One region of the Nocardia sp. NBC_00565 genome, then DNA from elsewhere that is predicted to be linked to it. Evidence: riboswitches for the same ligand, from Rfam matches in the RefSeq annotation. Region 1 holds a riboswitch; each other region holds the start of a gene.
The links. Region 1 has a riboswitch for S-adenosylmethionine ahead of OG874_RS40960 (bifunctional o-acetylhomoserine/o-acetylserine sulfhydrylase). Riboswitches for the same ligand answer to the same signal wherever they lie in the genome.

Region 1 (7,154 bases):
CTGGGTGGGCAGTTCTTGCGCTGTCACCTGCCAATGGTGGTCGTGACGGCGGTCGTCGTGCTCGCGGTTGTCTTCGTCGCCTGGGACCGGTGGCGTCGCGGCGCGCTGTTCTTCGGCGGTGCGACCCTGCTCGCGGCCACCTTCCGGCTCTGCCTGCCGACGGCTCGGGTCGGGTTGCTCGCGGTTCGCAGCAAACCTTTCGACGTCGCCACGCTGAGCCTGCTCGGCACCGCCATCGTCTTCATCGCCGCCACCATCAACACCCTCGGCATCGGCTGAGACGCAACGACTTTCGCCGGGGCCCGCGGTGCCGAAGCTGCTGGGCCGCGCTAGTTGTGGCAGGTGTCCCGGTCGTTGTAGAGCAGTAGCTGCGTGACCTTGGCATCGGCGGGCATGTTCCGGTAGATGCCGAGGAAGCCATAGTGTGCGCCGTGGTCGGGGACCGCGGCGGAGCTCCAGTTGTAGCCGATCTCGAGGGTCGGATAGGCCGCGCGGACTTCGTCGACGGTGGAGCCGACGCCGATGCCCTCGGGGGTGCGAGCCGGAAGTTTGCCGGGCATGATCGCGACTATTTCACCGTTGTTGGTGAAGCCCTGCCAGCCCGCGCGTGCGGTGTATCGGCCGCAGCCGGGCGGATCGTTGGTGTCGTCGAAGGCGGCGATTTCCCCGGTGGCCTCGGCCTCGGTGCGGTTCATCCCGAGTCGCAGCTTGCCGAAGCCGAGCGGGCCGAGGACGGTCGGCGCCGGTGACGCCGTGGTCGACACTGCTGCCGGGCTGGGCGCAGCAGGCTCGTCCGAGCACGCGATGGCGCCGGTGAATGCCGTGCCCAGCAGTGCGAACGTCAAAGTGGCACGATGAAAACGCATGGTCTTACCCCCAATTTCGTCCATAGACCGGAATGCTCGCCGACTCGAGCGGCGCGATGTCGGCTCAGTCTGCACATCGGCGACTCTCCAGTCAATGCGGCATTCGTAGGCCCAGGTGCATCCTATGCGCCACCGTCCGTCCTCGGGGTCGGCTGAGGCGCAACGACTTTCACCGAGCTAATCGCCGGAATGCGGTTGCGTCACCACGCGCGCATCTCGCAGCTGCACGCCGTCGACCCCGCCATGGTCATCGACGGTGATGCGGAAGATCGCCAACAATGGTGGCGGTCGTGGCAGCGCTGGCCGGTATCGGCGTCGGCACCGTTTCGGCGCTCGACCCGGCGGTTGGGAGGCGGCAACCCCCCGGCGGATCGACGCGCCGCAACGGACGGATTTTGTGGCGAATCCATCACGCATACGCGCCATCTCGGCCGGAAAAGCCCGACGCATCGTGGCGGCGACGCGCCGGGCCAGCCGGTTGGTATTCGATTGTCCCCGAACGGATTCGGGTCAGCGCGCCGCGGCGACCGCGCGCCGCCCACGCCCGCCGTGCAACTGCCGAGCCGCACTCGGCGTGACCGTCTCCAGTCGGGTCGGCGGCTCACCCCTCAGATGCTGTTCCAGGATCTGACCCGCCATCGGCGCGATCAATGGTGCCGCGATGATCAGTCCGAACGAGTTGAACCTGGCCGCACCCCACACGATGATCTTGGCGGCCGGTCGGACCAGCAGATCGATGATTCCCCAGCGGTCGAACCGGCCGAGTTTGCGCATCCACTTCGGCAGCGTGGCAACCGAAGCCAGTGACAGCAACCGGCTGCCGAGGGCGTAGCTGATCCCGGCGCCGTTGCGCGGCGAGGTCCACAGCAGATGGTGCATGCCCGCTTCGGCGCGCTCGGAGGTGCACAGGCGCGGGCGGACCCTCGCGAAGTACGCACGCACCTCCTCGCGCGAGCGCGGCACCTCCTCCGGCTTGCAGGTCTGCAACTCGGCGGCGATCGCGCACTCCTGCCAGTAGCGCGCCTCGTCCTGCGGGCTGAGCGGGCCCGGCCCGAACATCTCGTACGCCTTGAGCACCGAATGCCAGCCGGTGATGTGGATCCACAGCTGGGTCTCGGGGCTGTTCGCGCTGTAGCGCTGACCGCTGATCGGTTCGATGCCGGTCATCGGGGCGTGCACCTGCATCAGATGTTCCGATGCCTGGATGGCGGTGCGGCTGTCGGCGATGGCGACCAGCAGGAAGTAGGAGAAGGTGTGGTCGAGGCGGCTGCGCGGGTCGGTGTAGATGCCCTGCGAGTCGGCGACGGCCGCGGTCAGGAACGGATCGAAGTGCTCGAGGACCACCGCGCGCTGGAAGCCGATCACGGCGGTCGGCGCGGTCCAGATCTTCCAACTGGGCGAATCCGGGCCGAAGAATCCGTAGTCGTCCCGGCGAAGAGTGGTCGGATCGAAGGCCATCTGCTGCTCCTTTGCTGCTCGCCCTCCTGAGCGGCGAATACAACGCAACCGTAGCAATTGTTGGCAAGCAATACAACAGTCCCGTAGCATTTGTCTTCGGATGGATGCCGCGGCCGACGCTGACATGGAGGTGAAACGAACAGTGCCGAAATCGGGTACCGCGCCGGACCGGCCGCGACGGCGATACGCGCCACGCCTGCCTCCCGAGGAACGCCGCGCCCAACTGCTCGATGCCGCCTATGCGGTACTGAGCCGGATGGAGCTGCACGAGCTGAGCATGGAGGCTGTCGCACACGAGGCCGGTGTCGGAAAACCGGTGCTGTACACCGCGTTCAAGACGCGCGCCGAACTCGTTGCCGCACTGCTGGAACGGGAACGCGAGCGCGGCCTCGAACAGGTGGCCGCCACATTGCCGACCGATCTGCTCGGCGCGGATCCGGTCATGGCCGCTTCCGCGACGGTCGAGGCGTTTGTCGGTGTAGCACTGGAGAATCCGACGCGCTGGCGCCTGATCCTCGCCGGACCCGGCAGCGCCCCCGACGAATACCGTGCGGCACTTGCCGATTCGCGCACCGGCGTCTTCGATCAGGCCGAGTCCCTGGTTCGCATGGGCATGGCGCTCGATTCACGGTGGGCGGGAATGGATTCCGGGCTGCTCACCAACTCACTGCTGAGCGTGGCGGAAATGCTCGGCAGGCTCGCGGTCAGCGCGCCCGATGAATACCCCCGCGAACGACTCGATGAGTTCGTCCAATCCATCGTGCGACTGCTCGTCGGCGCGCCCGCCGAATAGGGCGTTCTATCGACGGGGATTCCTGCACCTGTCGACATCGCTGGTTGACAAGAAAGGTTGTCCTCGCCGGGAAGTTCCCCGGAGAGGCGAAACACCTCACCGACTTCAGCTGGTGCGGCTCTCCCGCGCCAATCGCATCGTCTCGGTGAGCAGCTTCGAGACCGCCGCCGCTTCGGTGAGGAAACCGTCGTGTCCGTCGCGGGAGTGCACGATCTCCAGACCTTCGCAGCCGGGGAGGCCGTCGGCCAGCTCCTGCTGTGTTCGCAACGGGTATAGGCGATCCGAATCGACGCCGCCGACCACACAGGGCACGGGGGTAGCAGCCAGTGCGGCGGAAATACCGCCGCGCCCACGGCCGACGTCGTGCCGATTCATCGCCTCGGTGAGCAGCACGTAGGTGGCGGGATCGAAACGGCTACAGAGCTTTTCGGCCTGGTGGTCCAGGTAGCTCTGGACGGCGTAGCGTCCACCGTTGCGCGGATCCTCCGCGCCCTGGGCGCTGTTCTCGAAGCGGTGGTCGAGTTCGCCTTCGGTGCGATAGGTCAGGTGGGCGATGCGGCGGGCGATGCCCATGCCGGTCGTGGGGGCGCGGTCGGTGTCGTGGTAGTCGCCGCCCTGCCAGTCGGGGTCGGCCTTGATGGCGGCGATTTGCGTTGTCTGCGTGCCGATCTGGTCGGCGGTGGCGCGGGCGCCGACGGCGAGCACGAGTGCCGAGCTCACTCGATCGGGCGTATCGACCATCCACTCCAGCACCCGCATACCGCCCATCGAACCGCCGACGATGGCGGCCAGGCGCTCGATGCCGAGCAGATCCATCAGCGCGACTTCCGCGCGCACCTGGTCTCGGATGGAGATCTCCGGAAACCTTGCGCCCCAGGGCTTTCCGTCCGGCGCAAGCGACGAGGGCCCAGTGCTGCCCTGGCAGCCACCGAGCACATTGGTCGCGATGACGCACCACTCGTCGGTATCCACCGGCGCGCCGGGACCGACCATGCCGTCCCACCAGCCGGGCAGCGGGTGGATATCGTCGGGCACTCCGACGACGTGTGAATCGCCGGTCAGCGCGTGTTCGACGAGCACCACATTGTCCAGCGTGGGGGAGAGCTCACCCCAGCGCTGCACGGCCAAGTGGACATCGGGGACGACGGCGCCGTTCTCCAGCCGCACGTCCCCGATGGCGATGATGCCGAGCCGCCCGTCCGGCGGTGGCAGCGCCACCCCGGACGAGGAACCAGCGGTACTCGGTTCAGCGCTCACGGTCACGACTCCGCCTCGCCAGCGCTCAGCTCCGTCGTGATCGAGGGTGCTGTGTCGGTGGTTCGCTCGCTGCGCTCGCTCACGTTGTCGCCGCCGCGAAACCGGCCAGCAGATCGGCCAGAATGTCGTCGATTCCCTCGATGCCCACGGCGAGCCGGACCAGCCCCGGGGTGACGCCGGAGGCCAGTTGCTCATCGGGCGTCAACTGCGAGTGCGTGGTCGAGGCCGGGTGAATCACAAGAGAACGCACATCCCCGATGTTAGCTACATGGCTGTGCAGGGCTAACGCGTCCACGAACTTCTTGCCGGCATCGACGCCGCCGCGCAATTCGAACGCGACGATGGCGCCCGCACCCTTCGGCGCCAGCTGGGCGGCGCGTTCGTGCCACGGCGATGACGGCAGTCCCGCGTAGAACACCGTTTCCACGGCCGGATGTGTGCTCAGGAACTCGGCCACGGCCTGCGCGTTCGACACATGCCGCTCGATCCGCAGGCTCAGCGTCTCGATGCCCTGACTGATCAGGAACGCGTTGAACGGCGATACCGCGGCACCGAGATCGCGCAGCAGCTGCACGCGTGCCTTCAACGCATAGGCGGGCGCGCCGAGATCGGCGAACACCGCGCCGTGATAGCTCGGGTCCGGGGTGGTGAAGCCGGGGAAGCGCGATGCGCCGGCGGCGTCGCGCACGGTCCAATCGAAGGTGCCGCCGTCGACGATCACACCGGCCACCGCCGAACCGTGCCCGCCCAAATATTTGGTCGCCGAGTGCACGACGATGTCGGCGCCGTGGGCCAGCGGCTGGATCAAGTACGGGGTGGCGACGGTGTTGTCCACGATCAACGGCAGCCCGGCCTCGTGCGCGATCGCGGAGATGCCGGGAATGTCGAAGATGGCGCTGCTCGGGTTGGCGATGGTCTCGCCGTAGAACGCCTTGGTGTTCGGCCGGATCGCCGCGCGCCACTGCGCCAGATCGTCCGGATCCTCGACGAAGGAGACCTCGATACCGAGCTTGGGCAGCGAGTAGTGGAACAGGTTGTAGGTGCCGCCGTAGAGGTGCGGGCTGGAGACGATGTGATCGCCGGCGGCGGCGAGATTCAGGATCGCGTAGGTTTCCGCGGCCTGACCGGAGGCCAGTAGCAGTGCGGCCACACCGCCCTCCAGGGCGGCGATGCGCTGCTCGACCACGTCTTGGGTCGGGTTCATGATCCGGGTGTAGATATTGCCCGGTTCGGCCAGTCCGAACAGCGCGGCCGCGTGGTCGGTGTCGCGGAAGGCGTACGAGGTGGTCTGGTAGATCGGGAGTGCGCGTGCGCCGGTGATCTCGTCGGGGGTCTGCCCCGCGTGGATCTGCTTGGTCTCGAAGGACCAGCGCTCGGCCGCGGACGCGATGGGGTCACTCATGTCTTACTCCAAAAGGGTTGTTCGCCAGCAGGTTCAAGGGGATGCGGGTGACGGACAACAACACATGGGGATACCTCCTGAAGTGCGCGCTTGCTCTCGACTTTCGAGAGCCCGGTCATCACCCGGAGCACCCCGCCGCTGCTGGAGGGTTGCCGTCCAGCAAGCCGGGGCTTCGCGCTGGCACTCATGACCTGACCGACATCGTAACCGGCGGGCGGTCGACGGCCGAAATCCGTTGCCTATTTCACGCCGGATCGGCGGCCGGGCGTCCGGCGCATACGCGCATGAACTCGTCGAACGACGTGGTGAACGAATCGCGGGCCGACTGCGCGGCGGCCATGGTGTCCGCGTCGTCGAAGATCGCGTCCGAACACTCCATGCTGAGGTGACCGATCAGCTGCCACGCGCCGATGACCAGCCGCACCGGTAGCGCGTCGGGCTGGGTGCCGAACCGTTCGGCGAGTACGTCGGCGATCGCGGCGTTCTTGTCGTCGGCGAGTTCCATGCTCTGTGCGCTGACCGTCGGGCTGCTGCGCAGTATCCGCTGCATCTGCTGGAAGCGCCGGAACGAGATCGGTCCGTCGACGCTGTTCGCGGCAGCGTCGACGACCTGCAGAAAGGCCAAGCGCAGGGATTCCAACTCGTTGCCGGTGACCGGGAGGGCGCGCAGGCACTCGGCGATCGCGAGGCCGAAATCCTTGACCGGGCCGAGGACGATGTCTTCCTTGCTGTCGAAGTATCGGTTGATCGTGCGCGGTGACACGTCCGCGCCGTGTGCGATCTGCTCGACCGTCGTCGCATCGAATCCCTGTGCGTCGCAAAGGTCCAGCGCCATCTCGATGATGCGCAGCCGGGTCTGCTGCTTCTTGCGCTCGCGCAGGCCGACGCTCACGGGCGCGCTCGGCCCCGGATTCGGGGTGGGGGGCGCGGTGTCGTCGGCCGCGGCGTCTACGCCGATCGGCGTCGATGACTCGAGCATGGCCTCATATTAGCGCAATCGGGACGGTTTGTGTCTTTAACGGTCAAATGTCGGAATGCGACATTTTTCTCTTGACGACAAATGTCTGTCGATGACAGGATGGCTGCACTACTTCGGATGGCGAGGAGATCAAGATGACCGAGACTGCGACAGCGGTTGACGTTTCGAAAAGACAGGGCAGTTCAGCGCGCTGGTTGGCCCTGGGGGTGATCGCGTTGGCCCAGCTCATGGTGGTGCTGGATGCGACCATCGTGACCATCTCGCTGCCGTTCGCACAACGTGATCTCGACATCAGCGATGGCAATCGGCAATGGATGCTCACCGCCTACACGCTGATCTTCGGCGGCCTGCTGCTGCTCGGCGGGCGGCTCGCGGACTACCTCGGCAGGCGCCGGGTCT
Region 2 (7,154 bases), 1.8 Mb from region 1:
ACCTCGGGTTCCACACTGCAGCCGTCGCCGAGTTCGAGCATGCCGGTCACCGGCGGCAGTGTGTGCAGATCGATACCGGTGCCGATCTTCGCGCCGAGCGCCCGCGCGAATGGCACCATCCACGGTGCGCCGGACAGGCTTTCGGCGCCGCTGGCCTCGGAGAGCCGGACCGCCGCCCACAGCCGCAGATGCACCGAACCGCCGCGCGGGTAACTGCCGGGCCTTATCCCGCGCAGCAGCACTCTGGCGCCGGTCGCGCAGATCGCCATGCGGCCGGGCGGGGAGATGAAGAGCAGGAAGGCGGCCAGGGTCCACCACCACGACAGGCGCGGCAGCCATGGCAGCGAGCCGGACCAGCCCGCGATATTGCCGACGATGGCCAGCCAGGTGAGCCACTGCAATCCGGTCAGGGTGGTCAGCGGAATGGTGGCCAGCACCTGGGCCCATTGGGCGCTGCGCGGGGTGGGGCGCACGATGCGGGGCTCGACCGCGGCGGTCGGCGCGGTTTCGTCGAGTAGTTCGGCGAGTGCGCCGAGGCGGGGGTGGTCGTAGAGGTCGGCGACGGCGATGCGCGGATAGCGTTCGCGCAGGGCGGTGACCAATTGGGCGGCCGCGAGTGAGCCGCCGCCGAGGTCGAAGAAGTCGGTGTCGGGACCGGTGATTTGGGCGCCCAGAATCGAATCCCACAGTCCGGCAATCCATTGCTCGGTGTCGGTGAGGTCGAGGTTTCCGGTTTCGGTGTCGTTCGGCAGCGGCCAGGGCAGGGCGTCGCGATCGACCTTGCCCGAGGTGCGGGTGGGCAGGTCGGCGACGATGGCGAGCCTGGGGACCAGAGGCGCCGGGAGTTGTTCGGCGAGTCGGGTTCTGGCCGCGGACAGGTCGAAATCGGGCGCGGTTCCGGTCAGATAGCCGACCAGGATCTTATTGCCCGCCTTGGTGGTTCGGATTGCGGCGGCCGCGCCGGTGACGCTGGGTAGATGCTGGAGTGCGTTATCGATTTCGCCCAGTTCGATGCGTCGGCCGCCGAGTTTGATCTGATCGTCGGCGCGGCCGAGGAAGATCAGGCCCGCGCTGTCGTTGCGGACCAGATCGCCGCTGCGGTAGGCGCGTTCCCAGCCGAGTGACGGTAGGGGAGCGTACTTTTCGGCGTCCTTGGCCGGATCGAGGTAGCGGGCCAGGCCGACGCCGCCGATCACGAGTTCGCCGGATTCGCCCTCGGCCACCGGATTTCCGGCGGCGTCGATGACGGTCAGATCCCAGCCGTCCAGCGGCAGGCCGATCCGGACCGGGAAACTACCGTCCAGCAGAGCCGCACAGGCAACCACTGTCGCTTCGGTGGGCCCGTAGGTATTCCACACCTCACGATCCGAATCCGAGTCGGATTCGCGGGGCCATGCGTGTGCGTGTATACCCTGCGGAGTACCGCGTCGACGGCCCCGAACTGCCTCCTCCGAGCCCGTCGCTCGCGCCGCGGGGCTTCCGGCAAGGCGTTCGGCGAGTTCGGGCGGCACTGCCTCACCGCCGAAGATCAGCAGGCGGACCGAGTCGAGCGCCTCGACGGGCCAGGTCGCGGCCAGCGTGGGCACCGTCGAGACGATGCTGATTTCGCGGCGGACCAGCCAGGGGCCCAGATCCGCGCCGGTACGCACCAGCGCGCGGGGCGCGGGCACCAGGCAGGCGCCGTTGCGCCAGGCCAGCCACATCTCTTCGCAGGAGGCGTCGAAGGCGACCGAGAGTCCGGCCAGGACGCGGTCGCCGGGGCCGATCGGAGCCTCCGGCAGGAACAGCCGCGCCTCGGCATCGACGAATGCGGCGGCATTGCGATGGGTGACCGCAACGCCTTTCGGGGTGCCGGTGGAGCCGGAGGTGAAGATGATCCAGGCGTCGTCGGTGGGCGTCGGGCGCACGGTCGAGGCGCTGTCGGTGGCCGGTTCGGTTTCGTCATCGGGCCGCTCGGCGGCGGCCACCGTCGGCTCGATGCCCGCCGCGGTTGCGATAGCGGTAACTCGGGCTTCGCCGAAGACCAGTCGGGCACGCTCCTGCGGGTCATCCGCGTCGACCGGTACGTAGGCCGCACCGGCGAACAGGATGGCCAGGATAGTGACGTAAAGCTCATGCGTACCGGATGGCAGGCGCACGCCGACGCGGTCGCCCGGCCGCACTCCGGCCGCGGTCAATCGGACGACCCCGGCGTCGATCTCGGCCAGCAATTCGGTGTAGTTGAGCACCACCCGGCCGTCATCGATCGCGGGCGCCTCGGGATGGGCGGTCGCGGTGCTGTTCAGGATGTCGACGAGGGTCCTGGCCTGCGCCGCGAGGGTGGCGCGGAGCAGGGGATCGGACGTCGGGAGCCCGGCTGCCGGGTCCTGGTCCGCCGCGGCGTCGACCTGCGGCTGCAGCATCACGTCCTGCCCACCTCTCATAGACCTGCCTAACGCTTCCCCGAAGTTGTTTCACAAGAGGGTTACCAATGGGCAAACGCCACGGTGACCAAGTGTCTACGGTACCTGCGGTATCGGATTGTTGTCGCTGACAGAACCGGGCGGTCGGTCTTTGGGGGTTGCGGCGGGCAGGCTCAGATGTCTTCGCCGAGCGCTTTTAGTGCCAGGCGATGCAGGGTTTGCCGTTCCTCGTCATCGAGTCGATGCAGCACCCGCTCGGCGGCCTGCTCGATGAGTTCATCGGTCTTGCGGCGCTCGGCCCGTCCGGCCTTGGTGATGGAGAGCCGGTACCTGCGGCGGTCCACGGAATCGCGGGTGCGGACCACGAAACCGGCCTGCTCCAGGCCGTCGATCAGCCGGACCACCTCGCTGCGGTCGATGCCGAGGGCGATGGCGACCTGCTGCTGGGACAGATCGTCGAATTCCTCCAGGCAGACCAGCACCCAGTGGTCGCGCAGTGATGTGCCCATCTCGGCGTGTACGGCCTTGTGCAGCCTGCCGAGCGCGTAGGTCGGGAAGCGGAGCAGGCCGCGGGGGTGAATGTGGTCGGCGGGCATTCGGTGATTGCTGGCGGTGGTGCTGTACCGCGCGGCCGACGCCGGGCTGCCGGCCGATGCCGGGTTCCGGCAGGCCTTCTGGTGGCTGACTGCTGCGGCGGTTGTCTCGCTGATCGCGTCACTGCTGCTGTGGCGCAAGGAGGTTCAGCCGAAATAGTGCTGTTGTGTGCGTCTTGCCGGCGATCGGAGACGGCTGTCGACAAGGCGCGTAACGGATTACGCGGCCGAGGCGGCGGTGCCGATGCCGAGGGCGGCGAGGATGGCCGCACTGATCTGCTCGAGCCGGTCGCGGACCTGCGGGCGGCGCAGCATGGCGACCGCCCGTGAGGCCAGCACGGCGAGCAGGATCATCTCCACCGCGGCGACGGTGCATTCGATGGCGCCGAGGGCGAGGGTGTTCAGGAAGGTGACGTCGGTGAGGAATTGCGGCAGCACCGCCAGGTAGAACAGTCCGACCTTCGGGTTGAACATGCACGACACCAGGCCCGCGGCGAACGCCGAGCGAATCGAGGTCGGTTCGCCGGTGCTCAGGTGGCCGGCCGGCGGGCCGGTGCCCGCCGCGTTGGCCGTCCTGCGCTGCTTGCGGTGCTCGAGCAGCGCCCGAATTCCCAAGTACACCAAGTAGATTCCGCCGACGACCTTGAGTGTCCGGTAGGCCGTCGCGGACTGCTCCAGCAGCGCGGCGACACCCGCCGCGACCACCACTGCCCAGACGATGCCGCCCAGTGCCGATCCGAGCGCCGCGGCGATGCCGGGTCGCGCGTCCACGATCGAGAATCGCAGCACCAGGAACGAGTCCGGTCCCGGCGTGATCGACAGTAGGATGCACAGGCCGACAAAACTGAGCAGCAGGGAAAGCGTCACCCCTCGATGAGACCGCAGATCGCCCGGCTGTGCAAGTTTATTTACTCAATTGCATGTATATGCACGATATGGGTGGCGGAAACGGCGGTTGACAGAGCGACTTGGCATCTGTCAGTCTCGTTTCAGGTCATGAGTACCAGCGTCAAGCCCCGGCTAGCTGGTCGGCAACCCTCCTCCGCGGTGGGGTGCTCCGGGTGACGACCGGGCCGCAGCCCGACCGGGTGCGGCAAGCGCGGACTCGGATAATCACCTGATTACGGGTCCCACAGCCGATGGGATTTTGTGATGACTGCTGTAGTTGACCAGACCTGTTCCGCCTTCGCCCGGGTCTCCGGCGACGATCTGCGGGTACCGCTCGTTCAGGGCGGGACGACCACCTACGCGAACTTCGACTACGCCGCGAGCGCACCGGCATTGGCGCAGGTCGCCGACTGGGTGCAGCAGTTGCTGCCGTACTACGCGAGCGTGCACCGCGGCGCCGGTTACGCCTCGCGGATCTCCACCGAGTGCTACGAGGCGGCCCGCGGTTCGGTGACCCGGTTCCTCGACGCCGCCGACGACCAGGTCGTGGTATTCACCCGCAACACCACTGATTCGCTGAACCTGCTCGCGTCCTGCGTGCCCGGTGACACCGTCGTGCTGGATATCGAGCACCACGCCAACTTCCTGCCCTGGACTCGGCACGGTCGCCGCGTCGTCAAGGCCGCGGATACCGTCGAGGAGACCATTCGCCAGCTCATCGCCGAACTGTGCAGTAAGCCCGCCGCGCTGCTCGCGGTCACGGGTGCCTCCAATGTGACCGGTGAGGTGCTGCCGCTGGAGCGGCTGGCCACCATCGCCCACCAGTGCGGCGCGCGCATTCTGGTCGATGCCGCCCAGCTGGCTCCGCATCGTCGAATCAGCCTGCGCGACACCGGCATCGACTACCTCGCGTTTTCCGGTCACAAGCTCTACGCGCCGTTCGGCGCGGGAGTCCTTGTCGGACGCCGGGATTGGCTCGATGCCGCCGAGCCGTACCTGGCCGGCGGTGGCGCGGTCCGCGAGGTCACCACCACCCACGCGGACTGGGCGCCCGCGCCACAGCGCCATGAGGGCGGGTCCCCGAACGTCCTCGGCGCCGCCGCACTCGCCGCGGCGTGTGACGCGCTCTGTGCGATCGATCCGGAAACTCTCACCACCCACGAGCGACAGCTCGCCGATCGCCTGCGCGCGGGCTTGTCCGCCATCCCCGGCGTCAACCTGCTGCGCATCTGGGACGACAGCCCCGACACCGTCGGCATCGTCGCGTTCACCCTCGACGGTTTCGTCCCCGGCCATGTCGCGGCCTATCTCTCCGCCGAATACGGCATCGGCATCCGCGACGGCCGTTTCTGTGCTCACCCGCTGCTCGAGCGGCTCGGACTCGACGGTGCGCTGCGCGCCAGTATCGGTCTGGGCACCAGCTCCGCCGATGTGGATCGGTTGGTCGAGGCCATTGCGACGCTCGTCGCCAACGGCACTACCTGGAACTACGCCAGCACCGACGGTCTGTGGAACCCGACCCCGGAGACCCGCCCCTTCACCAGCCCCAACTCCACCGATGGTGCCGCACCCTGCCTGATCGGCTAGTTGGGCTGATCCCCTGGTGCTCCGTCCGGATAGCGATAGACGCACCCCCGAGCTGTGCGCGCCTATTGCACTAAACGCCCATTCCCGAGCGATCTCCGCGGTGTCTCGCGGAATCGGAGCACGGATGGGCCCGAATATCGATCTACCTGCGAATCCAGCGGCGCACCAAGGAGATTCGCCCGGCGGCCGCCGTCGGCCGGATCGGGCGACACCTTCCACATCGAGGTGCGCACCGGCCCATCAGTGGATCTCCAGCGATCGATTTCGGTTGCCGCCCAGCCGAATCTGCCCAGCTGAATTCGACTGCCGCTCGGCCTGCTCAGCCCTCGAGCGAGGTCGGGCGGTAGTACCGGCCGCGGTAATAGAGCAGCGGGGCGGCGGCGGGTCTTTCATCGGTGTCGTCGTGCACCCGCGTGACGAGACCGACGACGAAGTCGTGGTCGCCGATGGTGATGAGTTGGTGGATGGTGGCGCGGATCCAGATGGGCGTGCCGTGCAATACCGGCTCGCCGGTTTCCAGCGTGGTCCACAGCGAACGGTCGGTGAAGCGCTCGTCGGCCGTGCGGGCGAAGCGCTGCGCGAGATCGTGTTGATGTTCGCCGAGGAAGTGGATCACCACGGAGTCGGCCGCCCGTAGTGCGGTCAGGCTCGATGACGTGTGCGCGATATTGAAGGAGACCAGTGGAGGCTCGAGGGATAGCGACGCGAACGAGGTCGCGGTGAAACCGATCGGACCGTTCGCGGAGCCGAGGGTGACCACGGTGACGCCCGCCGGATAGTGCCGCATGGAGGCGCGGTACTGCTCGGCGGTGATACCGCTCAGATCATCGGGAATCCGGATGTCGGTGGCGGGCGGTTGAGCTTCGGTCACAGCTCCGCCTCGCTAGCGCTCGGCTCCGCCGCGACCGTCGGTGCTGTGTTGATGGTTCTCTCGCTCCGCTCGCTCACATGACCGAAACTACGCCGGGTTTGTCGGCAATGGTCCGCCGCCCAGATGTTGGATTGATCTCCATTTCGCGCTTTGCGCTGCTCGCGCGGCGGGGCGGGGAATTCAATCCACGTCGATCGGAAGTCCAGCGGTGATGCGCACCAATTCCCGAAACGAGGTGCGGAATACGGTATTCGGATGTCCGCCCGCGGCCCACACCTCGCGATGCGTGGACAGTGCGGTGTCCACCCAGGTCGGCAGGTTGGTCGGATGCCCGACCGGTGCGATGCCGCCGATCGGCTGACCGGTCACCGCCCGCACCATCTCGGCGGACGCCTTGGTGAGCTTGCCCTCGAGCCGGGCGCCGGTGTGCTCGAGATCCACCTGATGTGCGCCGGAGACCAGCAGCAGCACCGGATCGTCGTCGAGCAGGAACACCAGTGATTTCGTGATGGCGCCCACATCGATGCCGAGTGCCCGCGCGGCATCGGCTGCGGTCGGCGTGGGAGCGGGCTGAGTGACGATGACACCGTGGTGGCCGCGCGCGATCAGGGTATCCGCGACCCGGCATGCGACTGGTGGAAGTGACCTGCGCATCCCACCAGGGTAGAGGGATTGCGGGCGGTACGCCGGGTGAGTTCGCCGGTCAGTATTCGGGGTATCCCTCGGCGGGGCCTAGCATTCGGTCGATCCGGTCGCGCACCACCCGCGCGAGTTCGGTCACACTCCGCTGCGAGACCTGTTCGTGCACAAACG
Region 3 (7,154 bases), 1.9 Mb from region 1:
CAATCGACGCCCCGGTCCCGGTCCAACAGCACACGACCGCCTGCTCGGCCCGCCCCTCGGCCACATCGCGCGCCGCCGCCGCACTGGCCCACGCCCAATCGTCGCGCTCGGTATCCGACAGCGCCCCGTGTACCACCGTCTCGAATCCCCGCCGCTCGAGCTCGACAACCAGCTCCTCGGCCACCCCCACCCGCTCATCCGCCGCCACCGCAATTCGCATACTCCAAGCGTAGTGAGGCAGTCGCCACGCAACGATGAAAATCACCGCACAAAGCAGCCGCCCGCAGACGGCCGATCAGGTTCGCCCTACGCGACAGCGAATCGGCGTCCATCGACGCGGGCTACCGCACAAGTACGTACGAACGGGACGCGGGCACTTAACGCTTCTCCCGCTTGAAGACGGGAGATTTCACGCTCGGACCGCAACCCCACCAGCCACCCGAGGGAGGTGATCGAATTGTCTGACGTCGTCAACACGTGTGTGGCCGCGCTCTGCCACAGCCAGAATCACCCTGGCGGCGTTCCGATCCTGACAGGCAGTAAACCCACATGCCCAGCAACGGAAGATTCGTTCGGCGAGTTCGAGTTGCTGCTTGGCTCTCGCGAAACACCTCGAACACGTCATCGTCGTATAAGCGGGCCGCACCAACACCACCCTCCGGCCAGCCCGCACGCCACGCTCGATCAACTCCCGCTTCGCCGCACCGATGGCTGCGTCGGCGGCCTTGCGGGCCATCGTGGATTTGGCAAGAAACTTCGGCGTAAAGTCCTCCACCGCAATCAAACCATGATGGTCGACAACGCTTTTCGCCCACACCCGCGAATCATGCTGGGTTTGGCGGGCGGCTTTCTTGTGCAGCTTGGTGGCCTCACACGCGGCCCGCTGATACCCCTTCGACTGCGGGCCGCGCTTGCCACGGCGACGTCGAGCCATCTTGCGTTGCGACCGCGCCAACTCGGCGGCACAACGGGCACGATGCCCGCGATAGGGCAAATCGAACGACGGATCAGTGGCCGTGGCCGTGACGCACACACCCCAGTCGATCCCGATGGCGCTCTCGGCCACGGGTGCGGGATCCACGGTGCGGCGCACGATGAACGAGGCATACCAGTGCCCGAGCGAATCCCGGAAAACACGCACACTGGTCGGTGCGGACGGCAACTCACGCGACCACACCACCGGAATGCTCACCCCTTTGGCCAGCACGAGGCGCCCATCGCGGAGGCTGAACCCACGCTGGGTGTACTCCAGCGACAGCTCGGTCGTCTTACGGGGCTTGAACACCGGCCGACCCCGCCCCTTGACGGTGAACGACTGAGCAAGCGCCTGCGCATACGTTCGCAGCGTCTGCTGCTGGGCGACCTGCGAACCCTCCCGCAACCACACGCTCCCCCCGCGGGCAGCGGTCAACAGCTTGCTCAATGCGCCGAACGTCGGCCTGCCGCCCGACTTCTGCTGGTGGACAGCCTCATTCCACAAAACCGGCAGCGATGCCACTCGGCCAGCAAAGCCGACTGCGCGGCCCGGCCCGGCCGCAGCCGATAGCTGTACCGCATCACCTCCTCCATGGCCGACAACCTATCCGACACCACCGACACATCACCCCGACCGACAACCTCGATTAGGAGGACGGCGCTTCCACACCCTCGCGAACGAGAGAGTCTCCGCGCCAAACATCTGATGACGCGGCCGCGTCCCGTTGGAACCCGCTAGCTCAGCGCGTTGTCGAGGTCGCCGAGGATGTCCTCGACATCTTCCAGGCCCACCGAGATACGGACGACACCGTCGGACAGGCCGATGGTGGCACGGCCCTCGGGACCCATGGCCCGGTGGGTGGTGGTAGCGGGGTGGGTGATGAGGGTTTTGGAATCACCGAGATTGTTGGAGATGTCGATGATGCGCAACCGGTTGAGCACCTCGAAGGCGCGCTTCTTCGCCTCGTGCGCGGGGGCGTTCAGCTCGAAGGTGACCACGGTGCCGCCGCCGCTCATCTGGCTGGTCGCCAGTTCGTGCTGCGGATGCGACCCCAGGTAGGGGTAGCGCACCCACGAGACGGACTTGTTGTCCTCCAGGAACTTCGCGATGCGCAGCGCGGATTCGGTCGAATGGCGCACGCGCAGCGGCATGGTCTCCAACCCCTTGAGCAGGGTCCACGCATTGAACGGGCTCAACGCCGGACCGGTATGGCGCATAAGGTTTTTCACCGGACCGTCGATGTAGTCGTGCGGTCCGAGAATCGCGCCGCCGAGCACTCGGCCCTGACCGTCGATGTGCTTGGTGCCGGAATACACGAGCACATCCGCGCCGAGTTCGAAACCACGCTGCAGCAGTGGAGTGGCAAAGACGTTGTCCAGCACCACCTTCGCGCCCGCGGCATGGGCGAGTTCGGTCACCCGGCGCACATCGACCAGCGTCTGCATGGGGTTCGCCGGCGTCTCGAAGAACACGGCCTGGGTGGGCACCGACAGCGCCTGCTCCCACTGGTCCAGGTCATCACCGTCGACGAAGACCGTCTCCACACCCCAGCGCGGCAGGATCTCGTTGCACACCACGAAGCAGGAACCGAAGAGGCTGCGCGCGGCCACCAGTCGATCGCCCGCGCCCAAAAGCGCACCGAGCGCGGTGAATACGGCCGCCATGCCGCTCGCGGTCGCGAAACATGCTTCGGCGCCGTCGATCAGGCGCAGCCGCTCCTCGAACATGGCCACCGTCGGGTTGCCGTAGCGGGAGTAGACGAAATGCTCGATATCACCGGTGAACGCGGCCTCGGCCGCCTCGGCGCTCTCGTAGACGAACCCGGAGGACAGGTACAACGCCTCCGCGGTCTCCTCGAATCCGGAGCGGCGCAGGCCACCTCGAACACCGAGCGTCGCGGGCCCGACACCTTCGGGCAGCGGCTTGTCGAACGCACCACCGGTGATCATGACCGGCTCCCGGGGGTGTTGTTTCGAGCGACCTGCAAGCAGTCGCTAGCGGTGTTGTTTCGAGCGACCTGCAAGCAGTCGCTAGCGGTGTTGTTTCGAGCGACCTGCAAGCAGTCGCTAGCGGCACAGCACACGCTCATGACTGCCGCCACGGCAATCCCAGCGCACGCCAGCCGGAGCCGCCGCGATGCCCGGACTCGTCGATCGGCCCCTCGAAGCCCTCCAGCACGTTGTACGACGGTGCGATCCCGGTATTGGTCGCCGCCACGGCGGCACCGATCGAGCGCTGCCCGGACCGACACAGGAAGACGACAGGCGCCTCCGGATTGCGCCCCTCGAGCGCACTGGTCAGCTGCTCGACGAACTCACCGTTGCGGGCGCCGCTGCTGTCGACCCATTCGATCAGCACCGTCGGCCGCTCGATCGAACTGGTGTCCGGGACGCCGACGAAGCGCCACTCGGCTTCGGTGCGCACATCGACCAACACGGCTTCGGGATTGTCCCGCAACAACTCCCACGCCTGCTGTGGGGTGATGTCACCGGCATAACTCATGCGATCCTCCTGTGAATCCACGCTTGCCGCACCTGGGTTTCGGTGCGCGGCCAGGTCGTCACCCGGAGCACCCCACCGCGGAGGAGGGTTGCCGACCAGCTAGCCGGGGCTTGACGCTGGTTCTCATGACCTGAGTCCGAGATTGCCTGGGCAGGTGCCACCATGTCAAACCCCAGTTCGCGCCGCGCCGGTAATCACTTGCAGACGATCCAGCGGTCGCCGGAGCGAACCAAATTCCACGTCGCCGGCGTCTCACGGCCCTCGACCGCGATGGTCACGTCCGCCTTCGCCCTATCACCATCGACCATGGCGTTCTCAATCTTGGTGACCTTGATCGACTTTCCGGCCGCCGCACCACCGAACTGGGCGGCCAGCGGCGATTTGCTCTCGTCGAATCCTTGACAGGCAACCGCGGGTGGCGGCGTGCTGTCGGTGGCGGCCCTGGCCTCCGCGTAGCGCTGCACCGCGGCCGTGATCTTGTCCGATTCTGTGACATTTTTCTCAGCGGGCGAGAGCACCGCACCGAGCACGATCGCGATGAGGACGACGGCCGCGAAGACTGCCGCCGCGACGAACGGCGCGACGGAGCGGCGATCGGTCTGGTCGACCTCGATTGCCGGTTCGTCGTCGATGCCCTGCTGCTCTGTCATGGGTCGATCATCCCTGGTGGACGGCGATATCCGACAGTCGCCCCCCGACCGTGCGCGACCGAACCCGGCATCGGCGGCGCGATGATCCGTTAGTCATCGGGCGAGCGGGTACTCCGGTAAGTGAGCCGGGGCGGCAACCATCCGGTTCACGCACCGCCCGCACGGCGCACCGCGCGCCACCGATAGAATCGCGGGACTGCGGCCTGCTGTCATAGCCGAATGACAGCTCACCGTCGTAGCGACTGTGTAGCCGCGAGCCGCCTGTCGCATCGTCAGGTGCAACCAAAGGGTGCGTCAAAGTTAGCCTAAGCTAAGACTGACGCCATTAATTGTTTCGACCATAAGGGTGCGCGTAAAGATGACCGAACAGAGTGCTGAGTCGATAAGCGGTATTCGCGGGCCCTCCGTGGTTACGCAGGCTGCCGCCTCCGGGCCTGAAGCGAACACCGCGGGGACTCGTCCGCTTCGCATCGCGATCGTAGGCGCGGGACCGGCCGGTATCTACGCCGCCGACGCGTTGATGAAGTCCGATGCCGAGGTGAGCATCGACCTGTACGAGCGCATGCCCGCGCCGTTCGGGCTCATCCGCTACGGCGTCGCGCCGGACCATCCGCGCATCAAGGGCATCATCACCGCCCTGCACAAGGTGCTCGACAAGCCGCAGGTGCGCCTGCTCGGCAATATCGACTACGGCACCGACATCACCCTCGACGACCTGCGCACCTTCTATGACGCGATCATCTTCTCCACCGGCGCCAACGCCGACCGCGCGCTGGAGATCCCTGGCATCGGCCTGGACGGCAGCTACGGCGCCGCCGACTTCGTGTCCTGGTACGACGGACACCCGGACGTGCCGCGCACCTGGCCGCTGGAGGCCGAGAAGGTCGCCGTCCTCGGTGTCGGCAACGTCGCACTCGACGTCGCGCGGGTACTCGCCAAGACCGGCGATGAACTGCTGCCGACCGAGATCCCGCCGAACGTCTACAACGGACTGAAGGCCAATAAGGCGCTCGAGGTGCACGTCTTCGGCCGTCGCGGCCCCGCGCAGGCCAAGTTCACCCCGCTCGAGCTACGCGAACTCGACCACTCCCCGACCATCGAGGTCATCGTCGATCCCGAAGATATCGACTACGACGAGGGCTCCGAGGCCGCCCGTCGGCACTCCAAGCAGGTCGACATGATCTCGAACACCCTGGAGCAGTGGGCCATCCGCGACGTCGGCAACCGCCCGCACAAGCTGTTCCTGCACTTCTTCGAATCCCCCGCCGAGATCCTGGGCGAGGACGGCAAGGTCGTCGGCCTGCGCACCGAGCGCACCCAGCTCGACGGCACCGGCAACGTCAAGGGCACCGGTGTCCTCAAGGACTGGGACGTCCAGGCCGTCTACCGCGCCGTCGGCTACCTGTCGCAGAACCTCACCCACCTGCCGTTCGACGATCAGGCGGGCGTCATCCCGAACGAGGCCGGACGCGTCATCGCCGACGAGGACGCCGACGGTTCGGACCGCTACCTGTCCGCCACTTATGTCACCGGCTGGATCAAGCGCGGACCGGTCGGCCTCATCGGCCACACCAAGGGCGACGCCAACGAGACCGTGGCCTGCCTGCTGGACGACAGTGTGAACTTCACTCCGGCCGAGCAGCCGGAGCTGGACGCGGTCACCGAGTTCCTGGAGAGCAAGGGCATCCCGTTCACCACCTGGCAGGGCTGGTACCGCCTCGACGCGCACGAGCGCGCTCTCGGCGAGCCGGAGGGCCGCGAGCGGGTCAAGGTCGTCGAGCGCGAAGATATGCTGCGCGCCAGTGAGCCGCACAAGGTCTAACGCGATCTCGACAGGGGTGGCTCACCCTTGTCGCAGTCGACGAACCGGTACCGCCGCGACAGCGGAAATTCTGTCGCGTCTGTGGCAGCGGAAAATCCTTTACTGAGGCATTCTGTACAAGTGTTCGATGCCCATCTCCACATCTTCGACCCGCGGTTCCCGCTGGCCGAGAACCAGGGCTACCTGCCCGACCCGTTCACCATCGCCGATTACCGAAAGCGTATGTCGCGCTTCGATGTCGGCGGCGGTGCCGTGGTCAGCGGTTCCTTCCAAGGCACCGATCAGACGTACCTGAAGGCGGCCCTCGCCGAGCTCGGCCCCGGCTGGGTCGGGGTGACCACGCTAGACCCCGACGCCACTGACGAAGAGATTATCGAACTCGACCGGATCGGCGTGCGGGCGCTGCGATTCAACCTCAAGCGCGCGGCCGCGGATATCACCACGATGACGCTGCAGGCGCTGCGCGCGCACGAGCTCGTCGGCTGGCATGTCGAGGTGTATATCGACGGGACGATGCTCAAATCGCTGCAGCCGGTGATCTCCAAGCTGCCGGTGATCTCCATCGACCATCTCGGCATGTCCGAGGAGGGCCTGCGCTATCTGCTGGATCTGGTGGATCGCGGGGCGCGGGTCAAGGCGACCGGATTCGGGCGGGTGCAGATGAACGTGGCCGATACGCTGCGCCGGATCCACGCGGTCAATCCCGAGGCGCTGATGTTCGGCACGGACCTGCCCGGCACCAGGGCGGGCCGGCCGTTCGAGGATGCCGATGTGGATCTGATCTGCGATGTCGTCGGCACCGATATGTTCGCGGTGCTCGAAGACAATGCGCGCGCCTTCTATCGGCTACCCGCACGCGTGCGCGAAGTCCCTACGGATCCGGCCCCGACGCTGCCTATCCACCGCACCGAACAGCCAACCCTGCCGCTGCACGCGGTTCCGAAACTCGAAGCGGCGGATACGATTCCGTTCCCCGCCATCGAGTAGAGCTAAGCCGCTATCGCGCCGATAACCCAAACACCGGTAGCCAGCAGCGCACCGAAAAGCTCGATGAGCATCGACAAGCCGACACCCTTGACAGCGTGCACCGTTGCCTGCCAAGCCGGTTGGTTCTCGCGAAGCCGCTGCAGCTCCGAAAGATACACGCCCAGAACGAATCCCACGATCAACCCGACCACCGGGATGATGAAGAAACCAACGATGC
Region 4 (7,154 bases), 1.5 Mb from region 1:
GGATACGTTCGCGCGCATTGAGATTGCGACCGTCGACGCTGAACGTGGACCGCAGGATGTCGCCGTCGGCGCGGGTGGTGTTGTAGTAGGTGGTGTCGAAGTCCTTGGAGTTCTGGCGCGCGGTGTTCTCGGCGGTTCCCGCCAGGTCCAGCTTCAGGTCGACGCCGACCTGCCGCAGCTGCTGCTGCACGAGTTCGAGAATCGCCTGATTACCGGCGAACGCCTGGCCGAACAGGACCGCGAAGGACAACCGCTCGCCATTTTTCACGCGGATGCCATCACCGCCGGGCGTCCAGCCTGCTTGGTCGAGGAGGGTGCGTGCCTTCGCCGGATCGTAGGTCAGCTGCGCCGAGAGGTCCTGATAGCCGGGCGTGGTGCTGGCCAGCGTGCTGGTCGCGGGCTTGAAGTCGGGGCCGAGCACGGTATCGACCAACTGCTTGCGGTCGATGGCGGGCACCAGCGCCCGGCGCACCGCGGGATCGCGCAGCGGGCCACGGGTCACATTCGGCTGGATGCCGAATGGCACACCGGGATTCGCGGTGGTGAGCACCCGGCCGCCGGCCGCCTCGATCTGCGGGGCGTCCTGCGGTAGGGCGTCGCTGGCGGCGTCGAGCTGACCGGAGGTGAGACTGCCGGTGCGAACACCGGATTCGGGTACCACCGTGAATTCGATCTTGTCCAGATAGGCCTCGCCCCGGTGCGCGAAGACCGCCGAACCCCAGTTGTAGCCGACCCGTTTGGCCAGCGTCGCCGAGGCGTCCTGGCGGTAGGCCGCGTAGGTGAACGGCCCGCTGCCGACATTGTCGCCGAGGCAGCGCTGATCGGCGGATTTGGCGGTGGTGACATCGGCCTGGATGCCGAGCTGCGCGGTCGAGGACGCCTGCAGGAACTGTGCGTTCGGCTGGCTGAACTCCACGCGCGCGGTCAACTTGTCGACCGCGGTCGTGCCGACATAATTCGTCAGGTAGCTGGAGCCCAACGGCGTCTTGGCCGCGCCGAGCTTGATCACCGAATCGAAGGTCCTCTGCACCGATGCCGCGGTGAGCGCAGTGCCGTCGCTGAAGGTAACGCCATCGGTGAGATGGAAGGTGAAGACCTTCGCATCGGGGCTGATCTCCCAGCTCTGGGCCAGCCACGGCTTCAGCTCACCGGTCTTCGGATCCTGATCGGTCAGCGAATCCACGATCTGGCGGGTCACATACAGCGTCTGGTTGGTGCCGGACTGCGCCGGATCCGAGCAGGTCGGGGCCTGTGACAGTCCGTAGCGCAGGGTGCCCCCCGGCTGCGGCGGGCCCGCGTCGCCGCCCGACGTTGCCGAATCACTGCCGCAGGCGGCCAGGCTCGCGGCCGCGGTGACGGCGGCGGCCACGGCCGCGATTCGGTGGCGGGGTCTGATCACTGTGGAGCTCCAGATGTTTCGGTGCGGACGAGTTCGCCGCGGGAATCGATGTCGTAGTCGGTCGGTCGGGCCGATCCGTTCGTGGTTGCGACGCTGGTGTTTTCGCTGCTCGCGGTGGCCAATGGCCGACTCGGGAAGCGGCCGCGCAGTTCCGGGGCGACCTCGGCCTGGAAGAGCTCGAGACTGCCGCGATGCTGCACCTCGGTGCGACCGTCACGTTCGGCGGACAGATGGGTCACCTCGTGACCGAATTGCTCGTGCTGGTGGCCGACCTTGTCGATCACCTGCTCCGGGCTACCGATGAGCGCCGAACTGCGGGTGACGAAATCGTCGAGCGTCTCGAATACCACCGGCAGCCCGAGCTTTCGGGCCAGGGCCAGCCGCGCCTGGAAGATCGGGCGGTACACCTCGCGGGCTTCCTGGGACGTCTTGGCTATGTGCAGTCCCGCCGTGCCCGCACCGACCAGGGCATCGGCCGGGTCGTGCCCGTAGTGCGCCCAGCGTTCCCGATAGTGGCGCACCAATTCGGCATACGGCTCGATCGAATATGTGACATTCGCCGAGAACAGCGGATCACCCTGGCGCGCGGCGAGTTCCACCGAATCGCGACTGGTCGCGCTGCCGTGCCAGATCCGGATGCGCGGTTGCAGCGGCCGCGGCAGCGCCTTGGCCGCGACCAGCTCCGGGCGGAACCGGCCGGACCAGGTCACGCTGTCGCTGTCCCACAGTGCCCGGAACAGTTCGTAGCCTTCGCGATTGCGATCCCACTGATCGTCGGTGGTGACGTGGTACAGCTTTGCCTGCGCCGCGCCGTTGCCCTTGCCGATAATGAGTTCGAGGCGTCCACCGGAGAGGTTGTCCAGCGTCGAGTAGTCCTCGAACGCGCGGACCGGATCGAGCAGGCTGAGCGTGGTGACGGCGGTGAACAGACTGATCCGCGAGGTGACCGCCGCAATGTGGCTGAGGAGCACCGGCGGTGCGGCCGAGAGGAACGGATCCTCGTGCCGCTCACCGACAGCGAAGCCGTCGAAGCCGAGTTCCTCGGCGAGGCGGGCCTGTTCGATCACATCGCGCAACCGCTCCCTGGTCTCGGGCAGTCGTCCGGTGACCGGATCGGGCACCCGGGTGACGAGGGTGAACAGCAGGAACTTCATGCGCGGACTCCCACCGGCCCGTGGATGAATTGCGCGAGCAGCACGAGTGCGATCGCGCTGACCACCCAACGCCAGGGGTGCCAGGCTTTGGCGACCGTCGGTGCGGTCGCTACGGCACGCCCGGGTGCTGTGGCATCGGGCGGGTGGGCACCCGGTATCGGAACATCCGATACTGGGGCATCGGATGCGACGGACGCGCTCATGGTTTCGGTTCCTCCATCGTTCCCGGCGGAAGCACCCGCACCCGGTGACCGGGGGGTTGCTGCGACGTCGACGAGCCAGGTCTCTCGGTCGCTCTGGATGGTGTCCGACGCCGAGCACGGGTCGGGTCAATGGGTCTAGCCGAAATATCATGCGAAGCAGGCGAAGTCCGGCACAAGGGTACGAATCACGGTGAGCGCAGACCTTGTCCGAAAGGTTGTGAACAGGGACTATTGTGCGGATCGTGTGGTAGCTCCTGATGCGCCCGCCCTGCTCGTGGCCGCGTATTTCGCCTGGAGCGCCCGGACGGCGTGTCGTCGCGACAGCCCGATACGGCGTGCGGCGCGCGGGTGTCGCCCGCCGAAATCAGCGTAGTTGCGGAGGTTTGCCGGAGTACTCTCGGACCTCGATCGTGCCCGACGATGAGGAGGTCCACTGTGGCCGTGCTGCGCCGTCTGACCACGCTTACCGCCATCGCGTCCGCTTCGGCCGCGCTGACTTTCGCCGCTCCCGGCGTCGCCACCGCCGGTCCGGTAGCGGCTCCGATGCCCGCCCCCGCGGTTCCGGCCGCGACGGCGCCGGATGATCCGCCCGGCCGAGCCGGAACCGTCGCCCCCGGCGATCTGCTCGGCGCCTACCGTGCTGCGGTCGACGCGCTGCGCACCTTCGGCGTCGAGCCGTTCCTGTATCCGGCCGCGGCCTTCTGCTCCGACGCCAGGCTCGGCCTGGTCCCCGCCGTTGCGGGCGCGGTCCCCGGGCCGTGGCCCAAGACCACCGTGGCAATCCCCGGACTCGACCTGTCCGCGGTCAAGGCGGGCCAGGTCCTGTTCACCTTCGTGCCCTACGGCGTCGCCGCGGACAACGCCAACACCTCCGGTATGAACGTCGCCTGGCTCAACCTCGCCAACGGTCGCAGCGGAGTCACCCCGATGGGCCCGCTCTCCGACGTCATCCGGACGATGGTCCCCGCCGCGATCCCACCCGAGCTGAGACCCTTCGCCGAACGCACCATCCAAGACGTCTTCGCCGCCTTCCCCACCAGCGCCGTCCGCGCAGTCCCAGTGGACACCGGCTCCGGCACAGTCCTCGCCGCAGTCTTCGGAACCGTCGACAACGCCGGCAAGCCCTGCGTCTTCCTCCCGACTGTGGGCATCACGTCGGTGCGCTGAACCCGCGGTCTCGGGAGAGCCTGGGGCTGAGGGGAAATGCGGCTGTGGGCCGCGAGGCCGCTGGAGCAGCGAGGTTGCGGGTTCGTGGATCAAGATCAGGTGAAACTGGTGAAGTGGGTCTTTTGCCGCCATGGATTCCACCTGATCGTGATCAGCCGGGGGACAGGTGGCGGGATTTCCAGGTGAGGGTGTTGGTGTGGCGCGCACGGCGGGAGTGGGAGTACAGGCGGAGGTAGGCGGCCATGGAGATTGGATGGGCTAGGGCCGCGAGGAGATCGGTTCGGGTCAGGGTGGTGCTTTCCAATGAACGGGCGAGTAGGCGACTGGCTACTGCTGCGCTGTAGCCGAGGAGTCCTGCCGTGCGCGTCGAACCTCGGCCACCGATGGCGGCCAAGGGCGGTACGCAGTAGGCGAGTGCCGCAACGGCTCCGACTGCTGCGCCGCCGATGGTGGTGGCGCCGTAGGCCGACCAGAGCCAGCGGGTGTAGCCCGTTTCCAGTTCGGCTGCGTCGCGGTACATTCGGGTGCTCGCGGATCGGCCCGCCGCGACCAGCGCGGTTCGGCGATCCGAACGGCGCAGTGCGCGAGCGATATCCAGGTCCTCGGTGGGGCTGGCGGCCACTGCCGCGTGAGCGCCGATGGCGTGGTAGGCCGCCGCATCGAAGACGAGGAACTGGCCGCAGGCAACCGCGGTGGAGCGGCGGCGGCTGCGGTTGGCCACCGCGATCGGCAGGCTGGCCGCCCACGACCAGCACAGCAGCGGCTGCACCAACGCCTCCGCCAGCGATTCGGCCACCTGATATGGCCACGGCGACAACAACGCGGCCTCGCTGTGGCGCAGTTCGGTGACCGCGGCGGCGATCGCCGTCGGTGCCAGCCGCACATCGGCATCGAGGAAGATCAGCACCGCCGCATCCGCCAGCTCGGCCAGTCGTGCGCAGGCCGCGGTCTTCCCGGTCCAACCCGGTGCGGGTTCGGCCTCGGAGCGGACCACCGTACATCGCGGATCGCTTGCAATCGCTGCCAGCGCAGCGGCTTCGGTTCCGTCGCTGGAGGCATCGTCGAGAATCAGCACCCGCAGCTGCGGTACACCTACCTGCCCACGAAGATCATCGATCAGCCCGGGCAGCCGCTGCGCCTCGTCGCGCGCCGGGATGCACACCGTGACCGATTCGATCGTTGTGGTCGGATCGACCGGCAGCCTCCGTACTGTCGCGCGGTTGAACAATGCGACCCCACAACCCAACAGCGCGGTCGCCGCGCCGATCCGTGTCGCTGTCGCCGCGCTCGCGTTCAACGCTCGCACCACCCGCGCGTTCAGCATGGGCGTGCGATACCCGGAGGCAATCTCAGCGTCGCAGCGTCGAACGCCACAGATTGCTCAGCGAGATACCGCCCTGCGGTGCGCCGGGAGGTGCTGGGTTGCGGTCCATGTAGGCGACGGCGCAGATGATCGCGGCGACGGCCAGGGTGATGCCGCCGACGATTCCGGCCCAGCCCGCGAACGAGCGGGTGTTCGGGTCGGCGTAGCTGACCTCGGCGCGCAGCGTGGAGACGTCGCCGGGTGGCAGCTTCCAGGAGACGGTGGAGTCGTCCTCGCGGTTGCCGTTGGTCTTGGCGACCCGGGCCGGGAAGGCCACCGTGAACTGCACGTCCGAACCGTGCGGCGGTACGGATTTCAGATCGACCCGGCCGTTGAGGCTGACCAGGTCGCCGGTGCGCTGGAACGACAGGTTGAACATGCCCTGGGTCTGGTCGGACAGCCCGCCGAGCTGGCCGACCTCGCCGAATGACAGATCTTCGAAGAACACCTTGCTGCCGACATAGCCGTCCTGGCTGTACGGTTCGACCCGCACCTTCGCGGCCAGCGAATCGGGCGCCTTCAGCTGCGGGCCCTTGTCATTGGCGTCCGCGGGCACGACCGCGGCCACGATCCGGCCGGAGACCCGGTCGTTGGACGACACACCCATCGATACCTGCACCCGTAGGCAGCCCGCGAGCGCGGGCACCAGCAATGCGGCCAGTAATACTGCCGCCGCCACCCGCCGCACCATGGACCGGGGTGAGCGTGGCGACGATAGAACCGGGGCGTCGGGCGTCGCGGTGTGAGGACTCGGGTGCACGGCTCACATCGTGCCAGGCCGTCGACCCGGATTGCCACGCGACGGGCGGAACGCGCGCCGAGCGAAATGGTCACCGCGCGGATTCAGCTCCGTCGCGCCAGGACCGACCGCACCAGCAGCGGCACGCCGAGCACACCCAGCCCGACACACCCGTACCAGGCCGAATACGGCAGATCCAGGAAGACCGCGTGCGCGAGTGTCGATCCCAGCCAGGTCCACAGAAACACCGCCACCGGCACGATCACCGCCGATGGAATCGGGAACCCAGTACGTGTCCCCACCGCGCGATCCGAACCAGCCAGCAATACCGCCATCACCAACGCCACCGCGAACCAGCCCAGATAGTTGGTATACGGAATGTCCCCGAGACCGGGCAGCCCCCAACCGGCCGCGCACCAACTCCACTGCCCATCCGCGACCATCTGCGGATCCAGAAACAGATCCCAGCCAACCGCCCCGACCGCCGTCAACACGATCCGAACCGCGATCCGCCGAGTCAGCATCCCGGCCACCACCCACACCGGATACAGCCCGCCGGTCCAGGCCAATGCGACCACCAACGGCACCCCGGCCACCGCGGGCCCCAACCGGCCGTCGGCGTAGTCATAACAACCGAATGGGAATCCCGTTGCGGTGCCGACGATCTCGGCGATCAGTCCGAGTCCGGAGACGATGACCAGAAACCCGACGGCATACCGAACCCCGCACGTCGCTCCCGCATGCGCCAACGCCGTCCCCGCCGAGAGCAGCACGACAACGACGGTCACCCGGTCGCGGGCGACCCCCGAGGTCAGCGGATAACCGATCTGCGCGAGCACCAGCAGCACCGCGAATGCGGCAGGCACCACCCATCGCGGCGTCCTCAGGAACGAGAGCGGCTCGCTCATCGCCTGCGCAGCAAGGGAAACCGGCTCCGCCGCCGATCACGCAGCACCAATTGCGCCGCACTACGCCCACTTGCCCCGGACACCCCACCACCCGGATGCGTCGACGCCCCGGTCAGATACAACCCGGCCGCCCCCGGCACCCGCTGCCCGGACAACTCCGGCAACGGCCGCCACAGCATCATCTGATCCAGCGACATCTCCACATGCATCACATTCCCGCC

Region 2: another riboswitch for S-adenosylmethionine. It lies ahead of OG874_RS33185 (aminotransferase class V-fold PLP-dependent enzyme); the one in region 1 lies ahead of OG874_RS40960 (bifunctional o-acetylhomoserine/o-acetylserine sulfhydrylase).
Region 3: another riboswitch for S-adenosylmethionine. It lies ahead of OG874_RS32440 (rhodanese-like domain-containing protein); the one in region 1 lies ahead of OG874_RS40960 (bifunctional o-acetylhomoserine/o-acetylserine sulfhydrylase).
Region 4: another riboswitch for S-adenosylmethionine. It lies ahead of OG874_RS03990 (hypothetical protein); the one in region 1 lies ahead of OG874_RS40960 (bifunctional o-acetylhomoserine/o-acetylserine sulfhydrylase).

What each region holds. Positions count from the first base shown of each region.
Region 1 is NZ_CP107785.1:8,956,913-8,964,066, forward strand. Features, by position in the region: gene OG874_RS40935 (DUF3017 domain-containing protein) at 34-279, shown strand; gene OG874_RS40940 (hypothetical protein) at 330-890, opposite strand; gene OG874_RS40945 (oxygenase MpaB family protein) at 1,377-2,324, opposite strand; gene OG874_RS40950 (TetR/AcrR family transcriptional regulator) at 2,449-3,117, shown strand; gene metX (homoserine O-acetyltransferase MetX) at 3,223-4,335, opposite strand; gene OG874_RS40960 (bifunctional o-acetylhomoserine/o-acetylserine sulfhydrylase) at 4,454-5,776, opposite strand; SAM riboswitch class IV at 5,858-5,968, opposite strand; gene OG874_RS40965 (TetR family transcriptional regulator) at 6,021-6,755, opposite strand; gene OG874_RS40970 (MFS transporter) at 6,890-7,154, shown strand, end outside.
Region 2 is NZ_CP107785.1:7,188,444-7,195,597, reverse strand. Features, by position in the region: gene OG874_RS33205 (Pls/PosA family non-ribosomal peptide synthetase) at 1-2,402, opposite strand, end outside; gene OG874_RS33200 (MarR family winged helix-turn-helix transcriptional regulator) at 2,576-2,998, opposite strand; gene OG874_RS33195 (hypothetical protein) at 3,006-3,155, shown strand; gene OG874_RS33190 (LysE family translocator) at 3,215-3,862, opposite strand; SAM riboswitch class IV at 3,988-4,101, shown strand; gene OG874_RS33185 (aminotransferase class V-fold PLP-dependent enzyme) at 4,148-5,470, shown strand; gene OG874_RS33180 (flavin reductase family protein) at 5,790-6,341, opposite strand; gene OG874_RS33175 (YbaK/EbsC family protein) at 6,522-6,995, opposite strand; gene OG874_RS33170 (2-oxo-4-hydroxy-4-carboxy-5-ureidoimidazoline decarboxylase) at 7,045-7,154, opposite strand, start outside.
Region 3 is NZ_CP107785.1:7,041,790-7,048,943, forward strand. Features, by position in the region: gene OG874_RS32425 (RpiB/LacA/LacB family sugar-phosphate isomerase) at 1-220, opposite strand, end outside; gene OG874_RS32430 (RNA-guided endonuclease InsQ/TnpB family protein) at 410-1,498, opposite strand; gene OG874_RS32435 (O-succinylhomoserine sulfhydrylase) at 1,711-2,925, opposite strand; gene OG874_RS32440 (rhodanese-like domain-containing protein) at 3,062-3,478, opposite strand; SAM riboswitch class IV at 3,493-3,609, opposite strand; gene OG874_RS32445 (Rv0361 family membrane protein) at 3,673-4,128, opposite strand; gene OG874_RS32450 (FAD-dependent oxidoreductase) at 4,487-5,950, shown strand; gene OG874_RS32455 (amidohydrolase family protein) at 6,071-6,937, shown strand; gene OG874_RS32460 (DUF456 domain-containing protein) at 6,940-7,154, opposite strand, start outside.
Region 4 is NZ_CP107785.1:787,839-794,992, forward strand. Features, by position in the region: gene OG874_RS03980 (ABC transporter substrate-binding protein) at 1-1,399, opposite strand, end outside; gene OG874_RS03985 (LLM class flavin-dependent oxidoreductase) at 1,396-2,553, opposite strand; gene OG874_RS03990 (hypothetical protein) at 2,550-2,756, opposite strand; SAM riboswitch class I at 2,767-2,860, opposite strand; gene OG874_RS03995 (hypothetical protein) at 3,177-3,923, shown strand; gene OG874_RS04000 (glycosyltransferase family 2 protein) at 4,075-5,247, opposite strand; gene OG874_RS04005 (LppM family (lipo)protein) at 5,273-5,977, opposite strand; gene OG874_RS04010 (carotenoid biosynthesis protein) at 6,130-6,933, opposite strand; gene OG874_RS04015 (phytoene desaturase family protein) at 6,930-7,154, opposite strand, start outside.